2 regions of the Kosakonia calanthes genome follow, and region 1 is predicted to be linked to the other one. Evidence: riboswitches for the same ligand, from Rfam matches in the RefSeq annotation. Region 1 holds a riboswitch; the other holds the start of a gene.
The links. A riboswitch is a leader RNA that binds a small molecule or an ion and turns the genes downstream of it on or off. The one in region 1 is predicted to bind cobalamin.
Positions count from the first base shown of each region.

Region 1 (4,546 bases):
AAATAGTTATTCGGCATAACAAAATAGTGTTATTGCCTGACGACTTTTTAGGTCTTTTTGCCCGGAGGTTGCCAACACTTTTCCCCTACGCATTCCTATAGTGTGCGGCGTTGTACTCTGCCACCAGCTTCAGGGGTGCTGGTGAGGTCTGACTCTACCTGGAAGGTGACACAATGAATGATTCACTAAGGGCGCAATGTATCGCCGAATTTTTAGGCACCGGTCTGTTTCTGTTTTTTGGTATCGGCTGCCTGTGCGCCATGAAAGTGGCGGGTGCGACGCTTGGGCTGTGGGAAATTTGCATTATTTGGGGGTTGGGTATTTCGCTGGCGGTTTACCTGACGGCGGGCATTTCAGGCGCGCATCTGAACCCGGCGATTACCGTTGCGCTGTGGCTGTTTGCCCGTTTTCCCGGTCGCAAAGTGCTGCCGTATAGCCTGGCGCAAATCGCCGGAGGGTTTGGCGGCGCGGCATTGGCTTATCTGCTGTACCGCAATCTGTTTCTGGAATACGAGGCCGCGCATCACCTGGTGCGGGGCAGTCTGGAGAGTCTGCAACTGGCGGCGCTGTTTACTACCTATCCCGCAGCGGCGCTGAATGTCTGGCAGGCGGCGCTGGTGGAAGTGGTCATCACCTCGATTCTGATGGGGGTGATCATGGCGCTGACCGATGACGGTAACGGCGTGCCGCGCGGGCCGCTGGCACCGCTGTTGATTGGCCTTCTGGTGGCGGTGATCGGCGCGTCGATGGGGCCGCTGACCGGGTTCGCGATGAACCCCGCGCGTGATTTTGGGCCGAAGCTGTTTATCTTCTTTGCCGGTTGGGGCGAAACAGCAATGACCGGCGGGCGCGAAATTCCTTACTTTATTGTGCCGATCGTCGCTCCTATTATCGGTGCCTGCGCCGGTGCGGCCTGTTACCGCTATCTGATTGGCAAAAATCTACCGGGAAATACGGGCGAGCTAAAAGAAAAACAGAGCTGATGGCTGATCAACCAATTAAGAAACAGCTTGCAGTGGAATGAATATATTTCGTGATCTGCTTTCCTGAACGCATTAAATCGCCTCCCAGGGATGGGAGACTTTTGTTATCTTGATTTTTGTTTAGTGCTCGGGATTATTAAGTTTCGTTGTAAGAAGATCCTGAACTGTAAACAAATCACGTTGTTTATAACAATAAATTAAAATTCACTGAGAGGTTTTATCATGATTTCTGCGAGTACACTAAACTCCGAACTCATTAATAAAATCGCCCAGGATTTTGCACAAGCCACCGGTCTGGCCGTTGTTGTGGTGAATATCCACGGCGAAGAGATTTCCGAGCTGTTCAATTTCACCCCGTTTTGCCAGCGTATGCGACAGCATCCGCAGCACAGCATTCGTTGTCGCATGAGCGATCGCTGTGGCGGTTTTGAAGCCTCCAAATCGAACCAGCCCTGCATTTATCGCTGTCATGCCGGGCTCACTGATTTTTCGATCCCACTGGTGATTGCCGGGCATCTGGTGGGGTTTGTGCTGTGCGGACAGGTGCGTCTGCGTGATAAAGACGGCGTGGAGCTGGTGGATATTCTCAATATTGACGACCGCTGGCAGGCCGACCCGACGCTGGTCGACGCGTTTCACTGCGTGCCGGAAATGGACTATTCGCGCGTGATTGCCTCGGCGGATTTGTTGCAGCTTATTGTCGAAAATTGTCTGAAAAAACAGCTTAATTTCGTGGTCATCAAAGACCAACAGCAGCAGTCGGATTCGGCTCGCGCTGCTCGTAATCAGGGGCCGCACGACAGCAAAATGAAGAAGGCGCTGCGCTATATCGACGCCCATTTGTCCGATGAGTTGCGGCTCGAAGACGTTGCCGCGCATGTTTATCTCAGCCCTTACTATTTCAGCAAGTTGTTTAAAAAATATCAGGGCATTGGCTTTAACGCGTGGGTCAACCAGCAACGTATGGCTAGCGCGCGGGAAATGCTCCGTCATAGCGACTGGAGCATCGCCAGTATTGCCCGTAATTTAGGTTTTTCGCAAACCAGCTATTTTTGCAAAGTTTTTCGGCAGACCTATCAGGTAACGCCGCAGGTATTTCGTTTGCAGAATAATGCAAACTATGACGGCGATTAAATTTCTGATGACAATAAATTGTTATTTGAAACGCCAGTAAGCTCTTTCTCAAGCCTTAATAGATAAGGTATTTGTGAATGGTCTGAGCAATAAATTGTTATAGCGCAACAAAATAGTGTTCATGCAAAGATAAACTGAACCAGTTTTTATTTCCCTGCTGCGATATAGTGCTTGCAGGGAAACATCGCGGGGAATAAGTACTCACCGTGATAAACAATCCAACAGGTTACGCCACGATAATGTTGTGGCAGGGAAGGGGGTGAGAATCCCCCGCAGCCCCCGCTGCTGTGAAGCTGACGACCCCGTAATCACCACTGATCGTACGATCGGGAAGGACGGGCGAGGACGACGCGAAGCCAGAAGACCGACCTGATGGACATCTATCAACAACTTCGGTGGGAAGTGGGTTGCTCAGAAGCGTACGGTCGAAAGACCGGGTAAACGCGCGTCCTGACTTCATCTTTTCCACCCGCAATGGGGCTTCAGGAATGTCAGACAGGCGCAGCGCCTTTATCCTTGCCGGAACCGGCAGCGGCTGTGGGAAAACCACCGTCACGCTGGGACTGCTTACTGCGTTGCAGCGCCGGGGCTTGCGCGTACAGCCCTTCAAAATCGGGCCGGACTATCTCGATACCGCCTGGCACAGCGCCATTTCCGGCGTGCCTTCCCGCAACCTCGACAGCTTTATGCTGCCGGAAGCCACACTGAATGCCCTCTTTACTGAACACCTGCTCGCCGCCGACGTCGCTGTGATCGAAGGCGTGATGGGGCTTTATGACGGCTACGGCACCGACCCCCACTATTGCAGCAGCGCCGCGCTGGCAAAACAGCTTGGCGTGCCGGTCATTTTATTGGTCGATGGCAAAGCGGTTTCCACCTCCATTGCCGCCACGGTGATGGGCTTTCAACACTTCGACCCGCAGTTGTCCATTGCCGGGGTGATCGTTAATCGCGTCAACAGCGACAGCCACTTTCAGTTACTCAAACTGGCCATTGAACACTACTGCGATGTGCCGGTGCTGGGTTATGTGCCGGTCGCGCCGGATGTGTCGCTGCCGGAGCGCCACCTTGGGCTCGTCACCGCCCGCGAATCGGGGGTGGCAATGCAGCCGTGGCAGAGCTTCGCGGACCTGTTGGCGCAAACGCTGGATATTGACCGCTTGCTTAATGTGAGCAAGCTTTCCTCTCTTCCCGCAGGGGAATGGCCGAAATGCCCGTCTGAACAGGCGGGCGCCGGGCTGACGCTGGCGTTAGCCGAGGATGAAGCCTTCAACTTTTATTACCCCGATAACCTGCAATTGCTGGAGCGCGCGGGCGTACGCATTGTGCGTTTTAGCCCGCTGCATGACCGCGAACTGCCCGATTGCCAGATGATGTGGCTCGGCGGCGGCTACCCGGAACTACACGCCCGCGCGTTGTCTGCAAACCAGCCGATGCTGGCGGCCATTCGCGCGGCGCACCAGCGCGGCGTGGCGATCTACGCCGAATGCGGCGGCCTGATGTATCTCGGTGATTCACTGTGCGATGCCGATGGCAACGCATGGCCAATGGTCGGTGTGATCCCCGGTCGCAGTCAAATGGGCAAACGGCTGACCCGCTTTGGCTACTGCGAAGCCCGCGCTATGCAGCAGACGTTGCTGGCCGCGCCCGGTGAAACGCTCCGCGGGCATGAATTTCACTACTCGGACTTTACCCCGGCAGTGGATGCCGTACTGGATTGCCACAAAACCCGTGATGGCGAAGAACTCAAACGCTGGCAGGGCGGTTGGCAGGTCGGCAACACCTTCGCCAGCTATTTGCATCTGCATTTTGGCCAGCGCCCGCACATGCTCAACCACTGGTTTGCCGCCGCAAGGAGTGTGCAATGACGTTGCTGGCCTGGTGTGTGGCTTTTTTACTCGATGGTCTGCTTGGCGACCCGCCGCACTGGCCGCATCCGGTGCGCTGGATTGGCGCGTTTATCAGCTTGACGCAGCGCGCCGTGCGCAAAGTGTGCCGCAGCGAGAGCACATTACGCCTTGGCGGCGGGGTGATGTGGTTGCTGGTGGTTGGTGTGACCTGGGCCGTAGCCTGGGGTGTGCTGGCGCTGGCGAATGCGATTCACCCGTGGTTCGGCTGGTGTGTGGAAGTGTGGATGATTTACACCACGCTCGCGACGCGCTGCCTGGCGGATATGGCGCGCGAGGTGGAAAAAGCGCTGCGCCACGGCTCGCTCGCCGAAAGCCGCGAAAAACTATCGTGGATTGTCGGGCGCGATACCGCGCAACTTCAGCCGCCGCAGATCACCCGCGCGGTGGTCGAAACCGTGGCGGAAAACACCGTCGATGGGGTGATCGCCCCGCTGTTCTTTTTGCTGCTCGGCGGCGCGCCGCTGGCGATGGCCTACAAAGCGGTGAACACGCTCGATTCAATGGTTGGCTACAAACACG
Region 1 is NZ_CP151800.1:1,830,259-1,834,804, forward strand. Features, by position in the region: gene pduF (propanediol diffusion facilitator PduF) at 174-983, shown strand; gene pocR (transcriptional regulator PocR) at 1,206-2,117, shown strand; cobalamin riboswitch at 2,324-2,504, shown strand; gene AAEY27_RS08545 (cobyrinate a,c-diamide synthase) at 2,606-3,985, shown strand; gene cbiB (adenosylcobinamide-phosphate synthase CbiB) at 3,982-4,546, shown strand, end outside.

Region 2 (4,546 bases), 2.0 Mb from region 1:
AACAAGTTCGCGATTTTACCACGAACTGTCAGATGAGAGGTCACAGGATATGAGGCAGAAAAATCGACGGTGCTATAACTTGGCAGAATACGTTGCACAGAGTTATAGGCCGAAGTTGGGTTGTCATAACGCTTACCGAAGTACTCCCAGGCCAGATCCATATCAACATTCAATACGGACCAGTCAAGCTGGTACTTCGCCTGGCGTTTCGCGCGACGCGCCAGAACTTCGTTATTCTCATCATTACGCGGGTCAATGTATTGCAGCGTGACGCGATGCGAGAAAATGCCCGTATCCACGCTGCCGGTCCACTCCACGCCTTTGATTGTGGCAGAGTTAACGTTGTAATAAGCCGTATCACTATAGGTAATAAGGTTCTCGATTTCATAGCGATAGGCCGACAAGCGCCAGTCAACCGGACCCGTTAACCCTTCGATACCGGCTTCCCATTGTTTTGACTCTTCCGGTTTGAGATCCGGGTTTGCGGCGATACCAAAACGCTTAGCGCCATACTGCTGGCCCAACGAAGGCGCGAGGAAGCCCGTGCCGTAAGAAACCGTCAGGCGGTAATTCTCGATAAACTCCCAACCTGCGGCAGTCTGCCAGGTGCCGTGCCAGCCAAATTCATCATCTTTATCTTCGCGACCGGATGCTTCAAGCGTAACGTCGCCAAACTGCTGCATCCCATTCAGGTAGAGACCTGTATTATCGCGGTCATAATTATCACGCGTGCTTTGATTCGACGCGATCAAGCGCTCCTGTTTCCAGTCTGCGCCCGCTCCGATAAAACCTTTACCCACGGCAACATTGTTGCCCCACTGGATATAACGCTGTTCCATATCATCCAGTGTGGTGCCGTCGTTATAACGACCATAGATGCTGCTGTAGTTGTAGTCTTTACTTTTCTGGTAGCTCGCCAGCAACTGCGAAGAGTAAATTCCCTGCTGGAAGTTCAGCCCAGTATCCCAGCCTTGCACATAGAGCTGACGTTCATCAGCGCTGTACTCCGGGCTATACGGCGCGCTGCCCAGGTCGTAATCGACATTGTTGGTAAAGTTGTAGCCGCGAAAGAAGCCGTCGACGTTCTCATTGAACTTGTGCTGTAAACTGCCCCAGAAGGTTTTATTGCGATAGCCATCGCGGTCGTCGTCATGATCCCAGGTCGAATCCGGCTGAACGTTAAATCCACGCTTGCTGGTATAAGAGCCAGCCGCCGTGACCACAGTGTCGCCGAAACGCTGGCGCACGGTGCCATCGTAGGTTTGATAACCCTTCGAACCGATACCGGCGTTGATTTGCGATTTCCCATCTCCCGTTAGGGTGATGACGTTTACCACGCCACCGATCGCCCCGGAACCGTAAACGGCAGAGCGCGGCCCGCGAATGTATTCAACGCGTTGCACCAGAGAAAGCGGGATTTGATTGAGTTCGGGATTGTTGGAAATCCCGGAGCGCGCAACCGGCACGCCATCAATAAGCAGCAAAAGGTGTTTGGCTTCCGTACCACGTACATAAACAGAAGCGGTTTGCCCCATACCGCCATTTTGCGCGATATCCACGCCAGGCAAACGGCGCAGTACATCGATCAGCGACTGTGACTGCCAGCGATCGATATCCTCACGCGTGACGACTTCCGTCGGCGCCAGCACCGTCTTGACGGGTTGTTGAAAACGATTTGCTGTCACCACCAAATTGTCTGAACCGCTGTCTTGCGCCCAGCCGGAAAATGCCGTGACGGAGAGCGCCGTCAGCAGCGAAGCTTTTTTAATCATTGTGAAAGCATCCACAAAATAAAAAGGATGCCGCAGGTTCCATCAATAGCTCGCGATGATGTTAACCAGATGCGACGTATTCCGGCAGGTCTTCGGGCTTGGAGGTACAACGAGATGGCGACTTCCCACCCGCAGGCAGTGTCTGTCCTCTCACCTTAATCCTTACCGCTGCGCGTCAGCCCCAGATTTACACTGGGTTCCCTTTTAACTCACAGGACCGGAACAGGGATGCTACATTCTGTTACACATAGATGTCCAGACTGCTAAGTGAGTATTTCGCTCACATCCGGGGCTGGACATCCCGTGAGCAATCCCTACAATCGCCGCGTTATTCATAATCTCTCAGGAAGCGCCATGACCCCAGAACACCTGCCGACAGATCAATACGAAGCCCAACTGGCCGAAAAAGTCGTGCGTCTGCAATCACTGATGACGCCCTTTTCCGCGCCGCTTCCGGAGGTGTTCCGCTCACCGGTCAGCCATTACCGCATGCGCGCCGAGTTCCGTTTATGGCATGACGGCGACGATCTCTACCACATCATCTTCGATCAGCAGACAAAATCGCGTATTCGCGTCGACAGCTTCCCGGCGGCGAGCGAGCTGATTAATCAGTTAATGAAAGTGATGATTGATGCGGTGCGCGACAACAAAACGCTGCGCCACAAGCTGTTTCAGATTGATTATCTGAGCACGCTGAGCAACCAGGCGATTGTCACACTGCTGTATCACAAAAAGCTGGATGAACAGTGGCAGGAAGAAGCGACGCGCCTGCGCGATGCGCTGCGTGCGCAAAACCTGAATGTGCAAATCATTGGCCGCGCGACGAAAACTAAAATCGAACTGGATCAGGATTTCGTCGACGAACGTCTGCCTGTGGGCGGTCGGGAGATGATCTATCGCCAGGTCGAGAACAGCTTTACCCAACCGAACGCGGCGATGAATATTCAGATGCTGGAATGGGCGCTGGATGTCACGCGCAACGCGACTGGCGATCTGTTGGAGTTATATTGCGGCAACGGTAATTTTTCCCTGGCGCTGGCGCGCAATTTTGACCGCGTGCTGGCGACTGAGATCGCCAAACCGTCCGTGGCGGCAGCGCAGTACAACATTGCTGCGAACCATATTGATAACGTGCAGATTATCCGCATGTCGGCGGAAGAATTTACCCAGGCCATGAACGGCGTGCGCGCCTTTAATCGGCTGCAAGGAATCGACCTGAAAAGTTATCAATGTGAGACGATTTTCGTCGATCCGCCGCGCAGTGGGCTCGATGCCGAAACCGAGAAGATGGTGCAGGCTTACCCGCGAATTCTGTACATTTCCTGCAATCCGGAAACGCTGTGTAGGAACCTGGAAACATTAAGCCAGACGCACACTGTTTCGCGCCTGGCTCTGTTTGATCAGTTCCCGTACACGCACCATATGGAGTGTGGCGTACTGCTAACCCGCAAATAAGTCCGTATGCCGGAGCAAGCGACACCGCCCTCCGGCAAACAGATCACTCTGACATTTCGTATTTACGGCTACGCCCGCGCAGACGAAAACCGATCCAGAACACCAGAATCACCGACAGCACCGCAGGCAGGAAGTTGGAGCCAATGTCCGGATATTCCGCACGCACCACGGTGCTATATAGCAGCACGCCCAGAATAAAACAGGCGGCGGACAGCCCAGGCAGACCAACTGGCATCGTGCGGTTTTGATAACGCTGATGCAGGCAATAGACCGTCAGCACCAGCGAGATAATTGGGAATATCGAAAACGGCACGATGGAGCTAAAAACAGCTGAAAACGTACCGTTAATGGACAAGCCAGCGATCAGCGCCAGCAGCAACGTACCTTTATCTTGACCTGACTGTTTCATTACTCATCCTTCATTCGTCGGTTGATGCGCCATTTTTTCCTGTTCACGGCGATACCAGTAATATGCACCTTTCGAAATCATACGCAGCTGTAATACCAGCCGCTCTTCTAACTGCTTGCGCTGCTCTGCGCTCACGTCCAGCGCTTCTGCACCGGCGTTAAACACAATCGTCACCATCGCTTCCGCCTGCGCTTCGGTGAAAGCGCGCGGCATATGGTTTTCGAGTTCAAGGTAATCGGCAAGTTCCGCGATGAAATGCTGAATTTCACGCGCTACCGCCGCGCGGAATGCCGCAGAGGTTCCGGAGCGCTCCCGTAAAAGTAGCTGAAATGCGTTGGGATTATTGCCGATAAATTCCATAAAAGTGGATACCGAGGTGCGAATAACGCTGCCGCCTTTCGCGATACGTTGACGCGCCTGGCGCATCAACTGGCGCAGCATCAGCCCGCTTTCGTCCACCATGGTTAGGCCAAGCTCATCCACGTCGCGAAAATGCCGGTAAAAAGACGTGGGTGCGATGCCCGCCTCGCGGGCGACTTCTCGCAGGCTCAGGCTGGCAAAGCTTCGCTCAGCGCTAAGTTGGCTAAATGCAGCTTCTACCAGCGAACGCCGGGTTCTTTCTTTTTGTTGCGCTCTTACACCCATCACGATGTTTGAATCCTTCCAAAGGCCTGCTGGCACTATACCAGAGAATAATTCTGATCGGATTGTACTGGATTGTGACTGATTGTTTACGCGCAGTTTCTCCTGGCTCACCGGAAAAAAGCACAGCGATAATTGGGTTATCCCGGCTTTAATGTTAGTATTATGTTGCTTTTATGTATAAGAACAGGTAAGCCTTACCATGCCACATTCCTACGATTATGACGCAATAGTAATAGGCTCCGGTCCCGGCGGCGAAGGTGCAGCC
Region 2 is NZ_CP151800.1:4,598,807-4,603,352, forward strand. Features, by position in the region: gene btuB (TonB-dependent vitamin B12 receptor BtuB) at 1-1,772, opposite strand, end outside; cobalamin riboswitch at 1,839-2,009, opposite strand; gene trmA (tRNA (uridine(54)-C5)-methyltransferase TrmA) at 2,127-3,227, shown strand; gene AAEY27_RS21530 (YijD family membrane protein) at 3,271-3,636, opposite strand; gene fabR (HTH-type transcriptional repressor FabR) at 3,640-4,284, opposite strand; gene sthA (Si-specific NAD(P)(+) transhydrogenase) at 4,481-4,546, shown strand, end outside.
Region 2: linked by a shared signal. The riboswitch ahead of btuB (TonB-dependent vitamin B12 receptor BtuB) and the one ahead of AAEY27_RS08545 (cobyrinate a,c-diamide synthase) in region 1 are both predicted to bind cobalamin.